One region of the Marinobacter sp. DUT-3 genome, then DNA from elsewhere that is predicted to be linked to it. Evidence: predicted binding sites of a transcription regulator. Region 1 holds the regulator's gene; the other holds the start of a gene.
The links. The regulator sigma-54, encoded in region 1, starts transcription at its own class of promoters, with help from an activator protein. The targets are predictions, from matches to a motif close to ANTGGCATNNANNTTGCTNT.

Region 1 (7,929 bases):
TGCAACGCCAGGACTAATATCGCGGCGAGCCCCGCTATGATGAACAGGCCGGTGATGATTTCCGTGGTTCTCTGCGCCATTTCCGGCTCCCGATTAAGTTCTGGTCAATTCTGCTGTACTCGCACCGACAATCCGGGTCAGAAATCCCCGAACATGACGGCAGTAAGCACAAAATCCAGGCCAAGCACGGCCAACGATGAATACACAACGGTTTTGGTGGTGGCCGAACTGATCCCCGCGGAGGTCGGCACGCAATCGTAACCCTGGTAGACCGCAATCCAGGTACAGACAAATCCGAAAACCACCGTTTTCACCACGCCGTTCAGCACGTCATCCACAAAGCTGACCGATGACTGCATATTACCCCAGAACGCACCCTCGAAAACGCCTAGCCATTCGACGCTCACCAGCATACCGCCCCAGATACCCACCACTGAAAAGATCACAGCCAGGATCGGCATCGCGATAAAGCCGGCCCACAGCCTGGGGGCAATCACCCGCCTGAGGGGATCCACCCCCATCATTTCCATACTGGACAGCTGCTCTGTGGCCTTCATCAGGCCGATTTCAGCGGTCAATGCCGAGCCGGCCCGACCGGCAAACAGTAGCGCCGTCACGACCGGACCCAGCTCACGCACCAGTGTCAGCGCGATCATCTGGCCCACAGCGGCTTCGGAGCCGTAGTCACTGAGGATGGTATAACCCTGCAGCCCCAGCACCATGCCGATAAACAGCCCCGACACCACAACAATCGCCAGGGACAATACCCCCACGGCATATAGCTGACGCACCAGTAACGGGAACCCCACCGAGGGCTTCGGCACTCCGGCCAGGGCGCCACCCAGGAAACGGCCGGCGCGGCCCACTGCGGCAACGGTATCAAGCCCCAGGCGGCCAAGCGCGGCAATCCGATCCATCATCTGGAGCCTCCGGAAATTCCCCAGTCGGTCGCGGCATCCGCAGCCGGATAGTGAAACGGCACGGGGCCATCCGGTTGACCCTGCAGGAACTGCTGCACCTGTTCGGACGGGTGCTGCCTGAGCTCATCGGGAGTCCCCTCGCCGATCACCTGGCCGTCGGCGATGATACAGGCGTAGTGGCAGATGCTGAGGGATTCCGGCACGTCGTGGGATACCAGCACACTGGTCAGGCCCATGGAACTGTTGAGATCGCGGATCAGCTTAACCAGCACGCCCATGGCGATCGGATCCTGCCCGGCAAAGGGCTCGTCATACATGATCAGTTCCGGATCCAGGGCGATACTGCGGGCGAGCGCCACCCGGCGCGTCATGCCTCCGGACAGCTCTGAGGGCATCAGGTTCCTCGCACCCCGGAGACCGACAGCTTCCAGCTTCATCAGCACGATATCCCGGATCATGTCTTCCGGCAGCGAGGTGTGTACCCGCAGGGGAAAGGCGACGTTTTCAAATACGCTCAGATCGGTGAACAGCGCGCCGCTCTGGAACAGCATGCCCATCTTTTCCCGCAGGGTGTACAGGGCCTTGCGTTTGAGACCGGGCACATTCTCACCGGCCACGGTAATGGCGCCGGAGTCGGGTTTGAGCTGGCCGCCGATCAGCCGCAGCAGCGTGGTCTTGCCGGTTCCGCTCGGCCCCATGATGGCAGTGATCCTGCCGCGGGGGATATCGAGGGTAACGCCATCGAAAATGCGCCGCCCCGAGCGGGTGAACACCACGTCCCTCAATGTTATGTATGCGTCCGAAGCCATAACCCATCCCTATCAAACAGGGGCCTACATTATGCGAACCCGGTTGGAAGCTCAATCCGTCCTTCACAAAATGTCCTGATCGCAATGATCAGTTTCCTTCAACAAGGCCCTGCAGCCTCGTGAAGTGATATACTCTCGCCAATTCATTCAGTGTCCCCAATGACGACAAGGTGCGAGCCGAAAACATCATGAGCGACAGCAACAAGTCCACAGCCGACATCAATCAGACCTTCCGGGACTCGGCGCTCCGGGCCATTGAAATCGAGAAGGACGCCATTGCCGCCCTTTCGGACCGCATCGATGATCACTTCATCCGCGCCTGCGAGGTCATCATGGCGTGCAAGGGGCGCGTGGTGGTTACCGGCATGGGAAAATCCGGCCATATCGGCAACAAGATTGCCGCCACCCTGGCCAGCACCGGCACCCCGTCTTTTTTTGTGCACCCCGGCGAGGCCAGCCATGGCGACCTGGGTATGATTACCGGCCAGGATGTGGTGCTCGCCATCTCCAACAGTGGCAATACCAGTGAGGTGGTCACGATTCTACCGCTGCTGCGCCGTATGGGAGCGCCCCTGATCAGCATGACGGGCAACGCGGATTCCACCCTGGCAAAGGAAGCGGTGGCAAATCTGGACGTCAGCGTGACCCTGGAGGCCTGCCCCCTGGGGCTGGCGCCCACGTCCAGCACCACCGCCACCCTGGTGATGGGGGATGCCCTGGCGGTCGCACTGCTGGAAGCCCGGGGCTTCAGCGCTGAAGATTTTGCGTTTTCCCACCCGGGTGGCAGCCTGGGCCGCCGCCTGCTGCTGCGGGTTTCCGACATCATGCACACCGGTGACCGCATTCCCCGGGTAACCGGCGACACCCCCCTGAGCGGTGCACTGCTTGAAATGTCCCGCAAGGGCCTGGGCATGACCACTGTAGTGGATGCGGACGGCAACATGACAGGCGTGTTCACCGACGGCGACTTGCGCCGCACGCTGGACAAATCCTTTGACGTTCACACCACCCCCATTCACCAGGTGATGACCCACAACGGCAAGACCATCCAGGCCGACCATCTGGCCGCGGAGGCGCTGAATATCATGGAAGAGATGAAGATCAACGCCCTGCCTGTCACCGATGAGAACGGTCAACTGGTCGGCGCGATCAACATGCACGACCTGCTCCGCGCCGGCGTAATCTGAGGAGCCAACGGATGACAGACACCCTGCGCCCGCAGTGGCCCGCACGCATTCTCGACAAGGCCGCCGGCATTCACCTGCTGGCCCTGGATGTCGATGGCATCATGACCGATGGCAAGCTGTTTTTCAGTGCCACCGGCGATGAAATGAAGGGCTTCAATATTCTGGACGGACTTGGCCTCAAACAGGTCATGGCCGCGGGCATGACCGTTGCCGTAATTACCGGGCGCACGTCGCCGCTGACCGAGAAGCGTATGAAGGATCTTGGCATTCCGCACCTGATGCAGGGCCGCGAAGACAAGAAAGTGGCGCTGCAAGAGCTGGTGGACACGCTGGGGGTAGCTGCGGAAAGCATCGCCTATATGGGAGACGACCTGCCGGATCTGCCGGCCATCCGTTTCGCCGGCCTCGGTATCACAGTACCTAATGGCTATTGGCTGGTCCGCGAACACGCGGACGTATGCACATCGGTTGCCGGCGGCAGTGGCGCGGTGCGCGAGGTGTGCGATCTGCTGCTGACCGCGCGCGGCAAGCTTGACTCCACCCTGGCAAGCTACACCCAGGCCGACTGAAGGATCCCGTCACCATGAGAGGCAACCTGCTTTCGACCCTGCTGCTGGCTGACCGCCCCGTGCTTAGAACCCTTGCGCTCGGCTGTACCGCTGTAGCCCTGGTAGTGATGATGTGGCAGAGTGACGACCCTCAGGAACCGGTGGAGGCCGCAGCCCTGAGGGGGCAGTCCGAACCCGATGGTTTTGTGGTCAACGGTCGATACCGCTCGTTTGATGACACCGGAAGACTGACCGTGTGGTTTGAAAGCCCACGCATTGAACAGTTTGAATCCGACAACAAGGCGATCATGGCGTCCCCCAGGGCACGATTATACAGCGAGGGCGAAGAAGAGCCCTGGCGCCTGAGCTCGGATAGCGGAACCTTCCTGGAAACGGAGGGCCTGCTACTTCTGGAGGACAATGTCGAAGTGATTCGTCATACCAGCGATAACCGGCAGGGCACCCTGACGACTTCCAGACTGACGCTGGACAACGAAAGCCGCACAGTCTACACAGACGCACCGGTGAAACTGACCGACTCCTTCAGCGTTACCCGGGCCATCGGCATGAAGGCGTGGATTGATGACCGCATACTCGAACTTAACTCACAGGTGGAAGGACGCTATGAGCCTGGCCAACAAGCCAATCCGTAAATTGACCGCCGCGCTGGCCGCCTTGCTGGTTGCCGGATCCGCTGCTGCTTTCAACCTGGATTCCGACACCCCGATCACTGTCAACGCGGACAACGCGCGGCTGGACGACAGCAAGGGCGTTGCCACCTACACCGGTGATGTCATCCTGACCCAGGACGCTACCGAGCTTACCGCCGACAAGGTGATCCTGTACCGGGACGAGAACGGCCTCCGGCGTATCGAGGCAACCGGCCGGCCCGCCCATTACCGGCAACCCGCCCGGGATGGTCAGGGTGAAACCGATGCCCGCGCCCTCAATATCACCTATTCCGCTCCGGAGAGCCGGCTGACGTTCGAACGCGAAGCGGAAATCGAACAGAACGGCAACCTGTTCCGTGGCGACATCATTCATTATGATAGCGTCGATCGGGTAGTTACCGCCGAAGGTGCTGCAGAAGAAACCAACGGCAGTGGCCGTGTTGAAATGGTTATCCAGCCACGCAACAGCCAAAACAGACAGGATTCGGATGGCAGTTCTCAGGGCCAGTAATCTGGCGAAAAGCTACAAGCAAAAGAAAGTGGTCCTTGACGTCTCCCTGGAGATCCGCAGCGGCGAAATCGTTGGCCTTCTGGGTCCCAACGGGGCCGGCAAGACCACCTGCTTCTACATGATCGTGGGTCTGGTGCCGGCGGATAATGGCCGCATCACCATCGACAGCCAGGACATCACTCCGCTGCCCATGCATGGCCGGGCGCGCAGAGGCATTGGTTACCTACCCCAGGAAGCGTCGGTGTTCCGCAAGCTGACGGTGCGGGACAACATCATGGCCATCCTGGAAACCCGCAAGGAACTCAAGCGGACCGATCGCGAGAGCAAGGTGGAAGAGTTGCTGGAGGAGTTTCACATTACCCACATCCGTGACAGCGTTGGTATGGCGCTGTCCGGCGGTGAGCGGCGGCGGGTGGAAATTGCCCGGGCACTGGCCATGGAGCCGGCGTTTATCCTGCTGGACGAACCGTTTGCCGGTGTTGATCCGATTTCAGTCAGCGATATCAAGCAGATAATCCGCCACCTGCGGGACAAGGGCATCGGCGTTCTGATCACCGACCACAACGTGCGTGAAACCCTGGATATCTGTGAGAATGCCTACATTGTGTCGGGCGGCCACATCATTGCCTCCGGCAATTCCGAGGAAATCCTGGCCAACCAGCAGGTGAAAGAGGTTTACCTTGGCAATGAATTCCGACTTTGACGTAACGCATATTCCGACACCGCCGTCTTCATGACCCAATTGTCATGTTGGTGACAAGCAAGTACACTCGGCAAAGAACTTGCTTGGTCTGGCAAGTAGCCAGCATACAACGAATTTTTTTGCAATCACCCGTTAAGACGGTGCTATTGAGTCACGGATCCTGAACCATGGTTATGAAAGCGTCATTACAGTTAAAACTGGGTCAGAGCCTGACCATGACGCCCCAGTTGCAGCAGGCGATCAAGCTTCTGCAACTCTCCACACTGGACCTGCAGCAGGAAATCCAGCAGGCGCTGGACTCGAACCCCATGCTGGAAACGTCGGAAGATGACGACGCGCCCGACGCCAACGAATCCGGGCAGGACAACGAGGAGTCGGCCAAGGCCGAGGAAACCGCTTCAGCGGCGGAATCCGCCACCGACTGGGATGAATCCGAGAATGGCCCCGACTGGTCGTCGGAGAACGACATTCCCGACAACATCCCCGATGACCTGCCGGTAGACACCGCCTGGGATGACATCTACCAGTCCGCGCCAGCACCGGCGGCCCGCAACGACGACGAAAACGACAGCGACTTCGAAACCCGCAACTCCCCGACGGAAACCCTTCAGGACCATCTCGAATGGCAGCTGAACCTGACGCCTCTCAGCGAACGGGACCAGGCCATCGCCCACGCCCTGATGGACGCGGTAGACGAACGCGGATACCTGACTACCTCCATTGAGGAAATCCATTCCGGACTGGTTGACGACACGGAAGACGACCCGCTGGAACTGGATGAAGTGGAGGCCGTGCTGCACCGCCTGCAACACTTTGATCCTCCCGGCGTCTTTGCCCGTGACCTGCAGGGGTGCCTGCTGATCCAGCTGAACCAGTTGCCCCCGGACACCCCCTGGCTGGCCCAGGCGCGACTGGTTATCACCCATTACATCAACCTTCTGGGCAACCGGGATTACGCGCAACTGCTGCGCCGCAGCCGCCTGAAGGAAGACCAGCTGCGGGAAGTGCTGGCGCTGATCACCAGCCTCAACCCGCGCCCGGGCGATTCGGTGGACCGGGCGGAGCCGGACTATGTCATTCCCGACGTGATGGTTCGCAAGCATAACGGGCGCTGGCGTGTTGAACTCAATCCGGACATTGCGCCACGAATCCGGGTCAATGCCAGCTATGCCTCCCTGATCAAGCGCGCGGACAGCAGTGCCGACAACACCTACCTGAGAGATCAGCTGCAGGAAGCCAAATGGTTCATCAAGAGCCTGCAGAGCCGGAACGAAACCCTGCTCAAGGTGGCAACCCGCATTGTCGAGCACCAGCAGGGATTTCTGGATCATGGCGAGGAAGCCATGAAGCCGCTGATCCTCTCGGACATAGCCCAGGCCGTGGAAATGCATGAGTCCACCATTTCCCGGGTGACCACACAGAAATACATGCACACCCCCCGTGGCATCTTCGAACTGAAGTACTTTTTCTCCAGCCATGTCAGCACCGATGAGGGCGGAGAGTGTTCCTCAACCGCGATCCGTGCCATGATCAAGAAACTGATTGCGTCAGAAACTCCGAAAAAGCCATTGAGCGATAGCAAAATTGCAGCCATGCTAGGAGAACAGGGCATCAAGGTAGCCAGGCGGACCGTAGCCAAATATCGGGAGGCTATGCACATTCCGCCATCCAACGAACGAAAACGGCTGGTTTGACCCGACAGGATCCGCCGGCGTGAACAGCGCTGGCACACCGTCAGCCCTTAACAGGGGCCGGCAAGATGACGACAGGAGACGCCTATGCAACTCAATATTTCAGGCCACCATGTAGAATTGACCCCCGCACTGAAAGATTACGTATCAGGCAAGTTTGAAAAGCTCGAGCGCCATTTTGACCACATCAGCAACTGCCAGGTAACGCTTGAGGTGGAGAAGGTACGGCAGATGGCGGAGGCGACACTCCATGTGATTGGCGGTGAGATTCACGCAAAGGCGGAAAACGATGACATGTACGCAGCGATTGATTCGCTGATTGACAAGCTGGACCGTCAGATTCTCAAGCACAAGGAAAAGAACGTCGATCGTATGCATGGTAACGGCGCCCGTTAAGGCGCTGTTTTCCAGGCATTCAAAACAATCGAGCTGCGGCATGGGTTAACATGCCGCAGCCTTTTTTTTACGGAATTGCAGTCGATCCATGAGCGACACATCCCTGACTATAGAAAACATACTTGCACCGGAGCTGACCCTTTGCCGGGTAGCTGCGTCCAGCAAGAAACGCGTTCTGGAATTCATTGCCGAGGAGGTAAATCAGCAGGACGCCTCCCTCAGTGAGACCCAGATCTTCAACAACCTGATCTCACGGGAGCGGTTGGGAAGTACCGGCATCGGCCAGGGGATCGCTATCCCTCATTGCCGCCTGGACGGCCTGGACCGAGTGGTAGGCGTGCTGTTTACGCTGGAAGAAGGCGTGGGCTTTGACGCCATTGACAATCAGCCGGTGGACCTGGTGTTTGCCCTGATTGTTCCCAAGGAAGCCACCAGCGAACACCTGGAACTGCTCAGCCAGCTGGCGGAGAAGTTCAACGATCGCGGATTTTGC
Region 2 (7,929 bases), 530 kb from region 1:
AGAATACGGGCGTCCGGCGATTCGGTAATGGATGCGGTATCGAGTACGATAAACCGATCCGGGTAGCGCCTTCTCACCGCCTGGAGAAACTGTTTCATCCGGAAGGATGTGAAAAATTCCGCCGGCATTTCCCTCTGGCTACCAGCAGGAATCAACCGCAGCCGCGGAATTCCGGTCGGGTAAAGGATGCGGGCGATGTCGTAATCGGGATCATCCAGAAAATCCGTCAGGCCGGTTTCCGGCATGATGTCCAGGGTGGTGTGGAGGGACGGATCCCTGAGATTGCAGTCGATCACCAGGGCGGTCTTGGATTGATCGAACGCAAAAGCCGCCGCCAGGTTCAGTGCCACGAAAGACGCACCCGCGCCAGACGAAGCACCGCTGACCACCAGTGTGAAGTTGTTGCCACCGGACGCTTCCAGCAACTTGGTCCGCAGATCCCGGAACCGATTAACCAATTGTCGGTTGCTGGATTCGGGGTAGATAATCCGCCGCTCATCCATATCATCCGGCGTGAGCTTTCGGGGCTCCTGCATCCGAACGATCTGTTTGCTGATGACATACCGGTCAACGGCTCCGGGGCCCAGTTCCAGGGAACTGGGTACCAGCATCCTGGAATCATCCCATTCGGAGTAGGGAACGCCCTCCCCGTTCAGGTCGTTTTTTCTACGTAACCAGTAATTCTCTTCACCCGTTTTGTTGTCATCCCGGGCGCTTATCTGGTCATCATCGTTGTCCAGTGGGGCCTCGACTTTGTCGTTATGTTCGGTCATCCGATTACTCCCATCATTGAGGCAACTACCAGGGCGATGTAAACAGCCACTGCAATTATCGCGCATGCCCCCACCAGCACCGTTACCCGGCGGTCACGGCGTATTTCGAACGGTGTTCTCACTTGAGGAAGCTCAACCAGGACCGGTAAACCGATGTCGTCTTCCAGTTGCTGCCTTGCCTTTACCCGGGGATCGATCTGCAGTAGCCCCGCCGCCAGTCCAAACGGCGCAAGCAATCCCAGGAACAGCCCTGCCACCGCAAAGGTTGAGAATTTGGGGCCAGAGGCGCCCAACGGGAACTGCGCGGTCTCGTTGATCCGATAGTTCAGGCCCTGCCCTTCCACATCCAGGTGCATGGACACCCGCGCCCTTTCACGGCGTTTCAGCAGGTCGTCGTAAATCTGTTTGTTCACTTCCATGTCACGGGTAAGGTCGGAGTACTGGGCCTTGTTTTCCTGTATCCGCTCCATCCGCCTGGTTTGTTCAGCCAGCAACTGCTCAAAAGAGTTGATGCGGGTGTTGATGGTCTGGATGTTGGCCCTGGTGCGGGACAGCTCGGACTGGATCTCCTGGTAAACAGGGTTGGACACTTCCTCACCGCCCCGCGAAAGGACGCTCTCGTCCTGGTTAGCCATGGCTCTTGCACGCTGCCGCCGTAGTTCCTGCAGCTGCTCCCTCAGGATGACAATGTCCGGGTAGGTATCGTGGTAACGCAGCCGCAGGTTATCCAGTTGTTCCTCGAGAGAACTGATCCTGTTCTGGTAGGCATCCGCCGTCCGGCCCTCACGAATGGTGGGGTTTACCCGGTTCAGTTCGTTTTCCAGGGACCGCGCCCGGGTTTGCAGCTCGGCACGCTCGAGTTCCGCCAGTTCCAGCTGATTTCTCAGGCTGGCCATCCGGTTGTTCGCTGCCCCTTCCGTACCATCCACGTTTTCGGACAGGAACTGTTTAAGGCGGGCCTCCACTTCTGCTAACTGGCTTTCGTAGCTTTTGACCTGCTTATTGATGAACTCATAGGCGTTACGGCTCTCGGCACGCTTACGCTCATTGCTTTCCTCGATAAACAGCTGCCCCATTCGCTGGGCAACCTGAAATGCCTGCATCGGCGATTCAGACCGGAAACCAATGGCGAAGTAGGTATCCCCTCTTGGTCGAACGATCAGGTTATTCCGCAGGTAACCAATTCGCCCTTCCAGCTGCTCGGGATCAATATCAGCCGCTCCTTCGCCGAAAATACTTTCATCAACCGCGACTCTCTCCACCACGCTCCTGCTCCATAGCAGCTCTTTCGCGGCGGACGCCCGATCGTTGATTTCCGTGGTTACGGCGCTGCCTTCCATCAAAGGCCGGATAATGTTCTGGTCGTCGATGAAGATGATGGTTTCCGACTCGTACTTGTAGGGCCACAGGAAGCCGGTTGCCAGGACACCGAAACTGACAACCACGAATAGCAGTAGTGTCAGCCATTTCCTTGCCCGCACTTCCCTGACGATTTCAACCGGTAATTGTGATAGAGGTAAGGCCATAGCGTACAACCCACACTAGATTCTGTAGAGTTTCACGGTGCGACCGACGCTCAGAAATTCCGCTCGGGAACACTGAGAATATCGCCAGGGCGTATCGCATAATTGGTCTCGACATCGCCGTTGTTGAGGATGTCCTCAAGCCGGACGGGAATGGCGACGACTTCACCACCCACCTTGCGATACAGCATCGAGTTATTCAGTGCCGCGAACGGTGTGGCGCCGCCAGCGCCAAGTACAACATCAAGCACTGTCATGCCCGCACGGTGGGGGACGGACACCGGTTGCTGCACCGCTCCGGTTACCCTCACGCGATCGCTGTATTCGTGACTGCCCATCGACGTCACCACGATGCTGACCTGCGGCTCGCGGATGTATTGGGCAAGATTGCTTTCGATCTCCTCCGCCAGTCCGACCGGCGTGCGGCCACTGGCCTGGACGTCGCCAACCAGAGGCACAGAAATCTTGCCATCCGGTCGTACCGGCACGGTGATGCTCAGATCGTCGTTTCGCCAGACCGAAACCTTGACCACGTCAGTGGCACCCAGTACGTATTCATCAACGCTGGTCGATGTGTCGACGTTCAGGGCACGCCGAATTTTCTCCGGTGAGGAGGGAGATGGGCTGGCACAACCGGCAACCAAAGCTACCGCCGCCAGTAGCAGGGAAATTCCCGCGAAGGAGTACATCCGTGACATTGTGAATCCTCTCTACAAGTCCTTGCTTCATTCCATGTTCCGGGAACAGCACAACCCCGAAACTACCTTGATCCTTTTTTGAACAATACCACTTCCACTGTCTGAATTATAATCAACAAATCCAGCAACAAACTCTGATTTTTGATGTAATAAAGGTCGTAACGAAGTTTCTCCCGGGTGTCCTCTTCGTTGTCCGCATAGGCAAAGCATAGCTGAGCCCACCCGGTCAGACCCGGCTTTACCCGGTGTCGCTCACTGTAAAAGGGAATTTTCTCCGACAGCTGCTGAACGAAGACCGGGCGCTCCGGCCGAGGCCCCACGAACGCCATGGTTCCGTTCAGCACATTGAATATCTGGGGCAGTTCGTCGATCCGTACCTTACGGATAAAATCACCGACCTTTGTCACCCGGGCATCATCCCTGCTCGCCCACACCGCACCATTTTTCTCGGCGTCAGTAATCATTGAGCGAAACTTGTGAACCTGAAATATCCTGCCATTGAGCCCAACACGCTCCTGGCTGTAGAAAACCGGAGATTTCAGGCCATCTTCAATCTTGATCGCGATGGCTGTCAGAATCATGAACGGCAAACTGGCCAAAAGCAGCGTGGTAGCCGCCATGATGTCCAGTGAACGTTTCCCGATTCCGAACACAGAAGAAACGGTGAAGCCGTCAGAAAAAACCAGCCATCCGCGGGTAATCATTTCCAGGGCCACTTTTCTGGATTCCTGTTCGTAGAAGGTTGCACCGTCAATAATCTTGACGCCTTCCATCTTGCATTCCAGCAGGTCATCCATAGGCAACCCTTTCCTGCGGTCATCCACGGCCACCACGATCTCAGTCACGGGGTGGCGCAAGATGTGCTGGTGTAGCGTGCAAGGCAATTGAAGCAGGTGCTCCTCCGCCACTTCGGTGTGCTCTCCGGGGAGGGGGACGAATCCGGTTAACTTGAACCCCTGGCGGTTAAACGGGGTTCTCAGATCCTCCAGCAATTGCCGCGCCCTGTAGCCCGAACCCAGAACCAGCACTTTCCGCTTGAAGGCGTCCCGGCCGGCCACGGCGAAAAAGATGGAACGCACAATGCCCAGCAGAAAGAAGCCAAATACCGAGGCCGACGTCAGTACACCACTGGATCCAAGGTACCAAAGCCAGTCACTGGCCAGCAGGTAGGTAAATCCGGATGCCGGAACCGCCACAATCAGGGCCATGATCGTTCTGAGCATCATCCCCGACATGCCTTCTTCGACATGGGATTGATGAACACCGATCGCAATCATGACCAACAGGCAAACCAGCGCGAAGATTACGGCGGAGGGAATCAGGACGCGAAGACTTTCCAGGAAGTACGTCAGATCGCCGAAATAACGGAAGAACGTGGCCAGAAGGAAACTGCCAACCAGCACAAAAAAATCTATCAGGCCCAAAATAACAAAGGGGACATGAATGTAATGCCTGAACAATCTGACGTGGGCCACGTCAACTCCTTTTGTTGTTCACTCGAACTGGCACCGTGCATCCCATGCAACGGAATCTGCTGTCAACAACAAGTGTAATGTAATTTTTTGTAACTTCAACGAAATCGATAAAATTTCCGACACTACCTGTAAAGAAAGTTAACAACGCAACCCGGAAACCGGGTTGCGTTGTTTGTTTTTTTTACAGCAGCTACTCGGTCAGCCTCTGCGGCGACGCATCATGCCAATTCCCATAAGCCCCAGGCCCATAAGAGCCAGAGTGCCGGGCTCGGGAACCTGGCCAACTGTCACATTATCGATACCAAATCCGTCATTGGTGTGATTGGATTTAAACACCAGGGAGGTAATGGCAACATCGCTGATAAAGCCCAGGTAATACGCTGCGCCCTCGCCCTGTGCACCCGTGAAGATGTCATTCATGCTGTAGGTTGCCGTGGTGTCGTCCTCAAAGACGATATCCAGCAGGCCACCAACGTCATTGGGGTCGGTCATGTAGAACCCCACAGCCTTGAACATCCCGCTGATGGAGAACTGCATTTCCTGGGAGTCCATGCTGTCGAGCCAGTTGTTGTTACCTGGTTCGTCCGGCAGCGGATACCGCCCAATGAACGGACTGGTTGTGGAATCCAGAACTGCTAATCCACCCGTACAGCTGAAGCCGCCGTCATTGCATGCCTCTGTGGCGCCGTTTCCCGCGGTCTGGAGCTGGGTAAACGTGCCAACGCCGGTATTGATATTGACGAATTGGCCGGATGAATCCGTGGCGGCGGTAAAGCCTTCAAAGTCTTCCGTGGTAGTGTCTTTGAGGTACGACAGAAAAGTCGCCTCTGCGGCTTCTGCGGTTGCCGTTCCTGGCCCACTCAGGGTCACATTCATCACGGCGGCGTTAGCAGCCGACACCGAGAACAATGACGCAAGAGCAATCCCTACCGTTGTTGTTGCAAGAGCCCTTTTCATTTCCTCACTCCTTTGTGTGGTCGTCCATTTACTGCGACATCCACTACAAAGCAATTGAAGGGCCAACTTATTTTTATCTTTTTTATCAATGCCTTATTTATTCTTGTATTTTTCGATGTAAAAATTCCTGACTACGTACTGTTTCAAAAGCGACATATCCGTAAGCCGCATTATCAATCCCGCGCGCCCTTTGCATCGACGGAAAGACTCAGATAACAAACAGACCGACAAACTCCTGAACCGACGTCGATTCCAGCGTTTCCTGGTCGGTACACATATCGACAATGCGATGGCAAAGTTGAGCCGGGAACCGGGTGGCCAGGTTGTTACGGAATTTGCCCACAAGTAGCGGGATGCCCTCTTTCCTTCGCCGCCTGTGGCCAATGGGATACTCTACCGCCACCTGCTCGGTGCTGGATCCGTCTTTGAAGAACACCTGTATGGCGTTGGCAATGGAGCGTTTGTCCGGCTCCAGGTACTCGCGGGTATAACGCTCGTCTTCCACGATATCCATTCTGGCGCGGATATCGTCGATGATCGGGTTTGCTTTGTGAAAGCCGTCTTCGTAGTGCTCTGCCGTCAGGCTGCCGAAAATCAGGGGAACCGCCGCCATATATTGCAGGCAATGATCCCGATCCGCGGCATTGGCAAGCGAGCCTTCCTTGGAGATGATGCGAATAGCGGATTCGTGGGTGGTGATGACAATCCGGTCGATGTCATCAAGCCGGTCTTTCACTTGCGGGTGCAGGGTAACGGCCGCCTCGGCTGCTGTCTGGGCGTGGAACTCCGCCGGGAAGGAAATCTTGAACAGGATGTTTTCCATCACATAGGAGCCAAAATCCTGCGGCAGGGAGAACCGCTGCTGGTCCTTCGGTTTCAGTTTCTGGTCTTTGTTGGTCTTGCTGAACAGCACATCGTAGAAGCCCCACTGGGGTGCCGTCAGGACGCCGGGGACACCCATCTCGCCGCGCAGGGCGATATCCGCCAGGCGTACCGCCCGGGAGGTGGCATCGCCTGCCGCCCAGGATTTGCGGGAGCCGGCATTGGGTGCATGGCGGTATGTACGGAGGGACTGGCCGTCCACCCAGGCATGGGACAGCGCAGACAATAACTGCTCGCGGCTGGCGCCCATGAGTTTGGCGGTAACTGCGGTTGATGCCACTTTGACCAGCACCACATGATCCAGCCCTACCCGGTTAAACGAGTTCTCCAGCGCCAGCACGCCCTGGATTTCATGGGCCATGATCATGGCTTCCAGAACCGCGCGCATGGTGATGGCGTCCTTGCCTTCGGCCACGCGCTTCTGGGAAAGATGATCCGCGACCGCCAGGATGCCGCCCAGGTTGTCCGATGGATGCCCCCACTCCGCCGCCAGCCAGGTATCGTTATAATCCAGCCAGCGCACAATGCAGCCTATATCCCAGGCGGCCTTAACCGGGTCCAGGCGAAAGGAGGTGCCAGGCACCCGTGCGCCGTGGGGTACCACCGTACCCTCAACGATGGGCCCCAGGTGCTTGGTACACTCCGGGAAGCGTAATGCCAGTAAGCCACACCCCAAGGTGTCCATCAGGCAGTTGCGGGCAGTGTCCCAGGCTTCTTCGCTGTCGACCTCGTAGGTCAGGACGTAGTCCGCAATTTTCTGCAGGACATCGTCGTAATCCGGTCGAACGTTCTGGTCTACATTGCTGCTCATTGGCGCTCTCCTTTTCCGGACGGATGAGGGACGGCCATGAATAACGGCTGACTTACCCGGTAAAGGTAAGTCTAGGTCATTACTGAGCGGTTTGCGGTACCCGAACCCAGCCTTCCATCAGGATCCGCGCGCTGCGGCTCATAATGGCTTTGGTGGCGGTCCACTGACCGTCTACTTGCTTTGCCTCGGCGCCAACCCGCAGGGTGCCGGACGGATGCCCAAAGGTCACATGGGTACGGTCACCGCCGCCAGCGGCCAGGTTCACCAGGGTTCCCGGAACGGCGGATGCCGTTGCAATCGCCACCGCTGCGGTTCCCATCATGGCGTGATGAAGCTTACCCATGGACAAAGCGCGCACCAGCACGTCCACATTCCCTGCCCCGATCGACTTGCCGCTGGAGGACACGTAATCCACCGGCTTGGCGACAAACGCCACTTTCGGGGTGTGCTGACGGTTCGCGGCTTCCTCGATGTTCTGGATCAGCCCCATTTTCACCGCGCCGTGGGCACGAATGGTCTCGAACATGGCCAGCGCTTTGGGATCGCTGTTGATGTCGTCCTGCAACTCGGCGCCCTTGTACCCGATGTCCTCCGCGTTGACGAAGATGGTCGGGATACCGGCATTGATCATGGTGGCTTTCAGAGTACCCACGCCGGGTACGTCCAGATCGTCCACCAGGTTACCGGTGGGAAACATGGAGCCCTCACCATCGGCCGGGTCCATGAATTCCACCTGTACTTCGGCGGCCGGGAATGTCACCCCGTCCAGCTCAAAATCGCCGGTTTCCTGGACTTCGCCATTGGTGATCG

Region 2: ACQUWM_RS02510 (PEP-CTERM sorting domain-containing protein) is a predicted target of sigma-54. The motif match lies at 5,474-5,493, and genes of this name have one in related genera.

The regions. Positions count from the first base shown of each region.
Region 1 covers NZ_JBNRMG010000001.1:16,347-24,275, reverse strand. The annotation lists gene mlaD (outer membrane lipid asymmetry maintenance protein MlaD) at 1-80, opposite strand, end outside; gene mlaE (lipid asymmetry maintenance ABC transporter permease subunit MlaE) at 138-920, opposite strand; gene ACQUWM_RS00115 (ATP-binding cassette domain-containing protein) at 917-1,729, opposite strand; gene ACQUWM_RS00110 (KpsF/GutQ family sugar-phosphate isomerase) at 1,918-2,916, shown strand; gene ACQUWM_RS00105 (KdsC family phosphatase) at 2,928-3,485, shown strand; gene lptC (LPS export ABC transporter periplasmic protein LptC) at 3,500-4,117, shown strand; gene lptA (lipopolysaccharide transport periplasmic protein LptA) at 4,089-4,646, shown strand; gene lptB (LPS export ABC transporter ATP-binding protein) at 4,624-5,349, shown strand; gene ACQUWM_RS00085 (RNA polymerase factor sigma-54) at 5,523-7,043, shown strand; gene hpf (ribosome hibernation promoting factor) at 7,128-7,436, shown strand; gene ptsN (PTS IIA-like nitrogen regulatory protein PtsN) at 7,525-7,929, shown strand, end outside.
Region 2 covers NZ_JBNRMG010000001.1:547,336-555,264, reverse strand. The annotation lists gene ACQUWM_RS02530 (polysaccharide biosynthesis protein) at 1-773, opposite strand, end outside; gene ACQUWM_RS02525 (XrtA system polysaccharide chain length determinant) at 770-2,299, opposite strand; gene ACQUWM_RS02520 (XrtA/PEP-CTERM system exopolysaccharide export protein) at 2,350-2,994, opposite strand; gene ACQUWM_RS02515 (TIGR03013 family XrtA/PEP-CTERM system glycosyltransferase) at 3,057-4,469, opposite strand; gene ACQUWM_RS02510 (PEP-CTERM sorting domain-containing protein) at 4,668-5,426, opposite strand; gene prpD (2-methylcitrate dehydratase) at 5,635-7,119, opposite strand; gene prpF (2-methylaconitate cis-trans isomerase PrpF) at 7,199-7,929, opposite strand, start outside.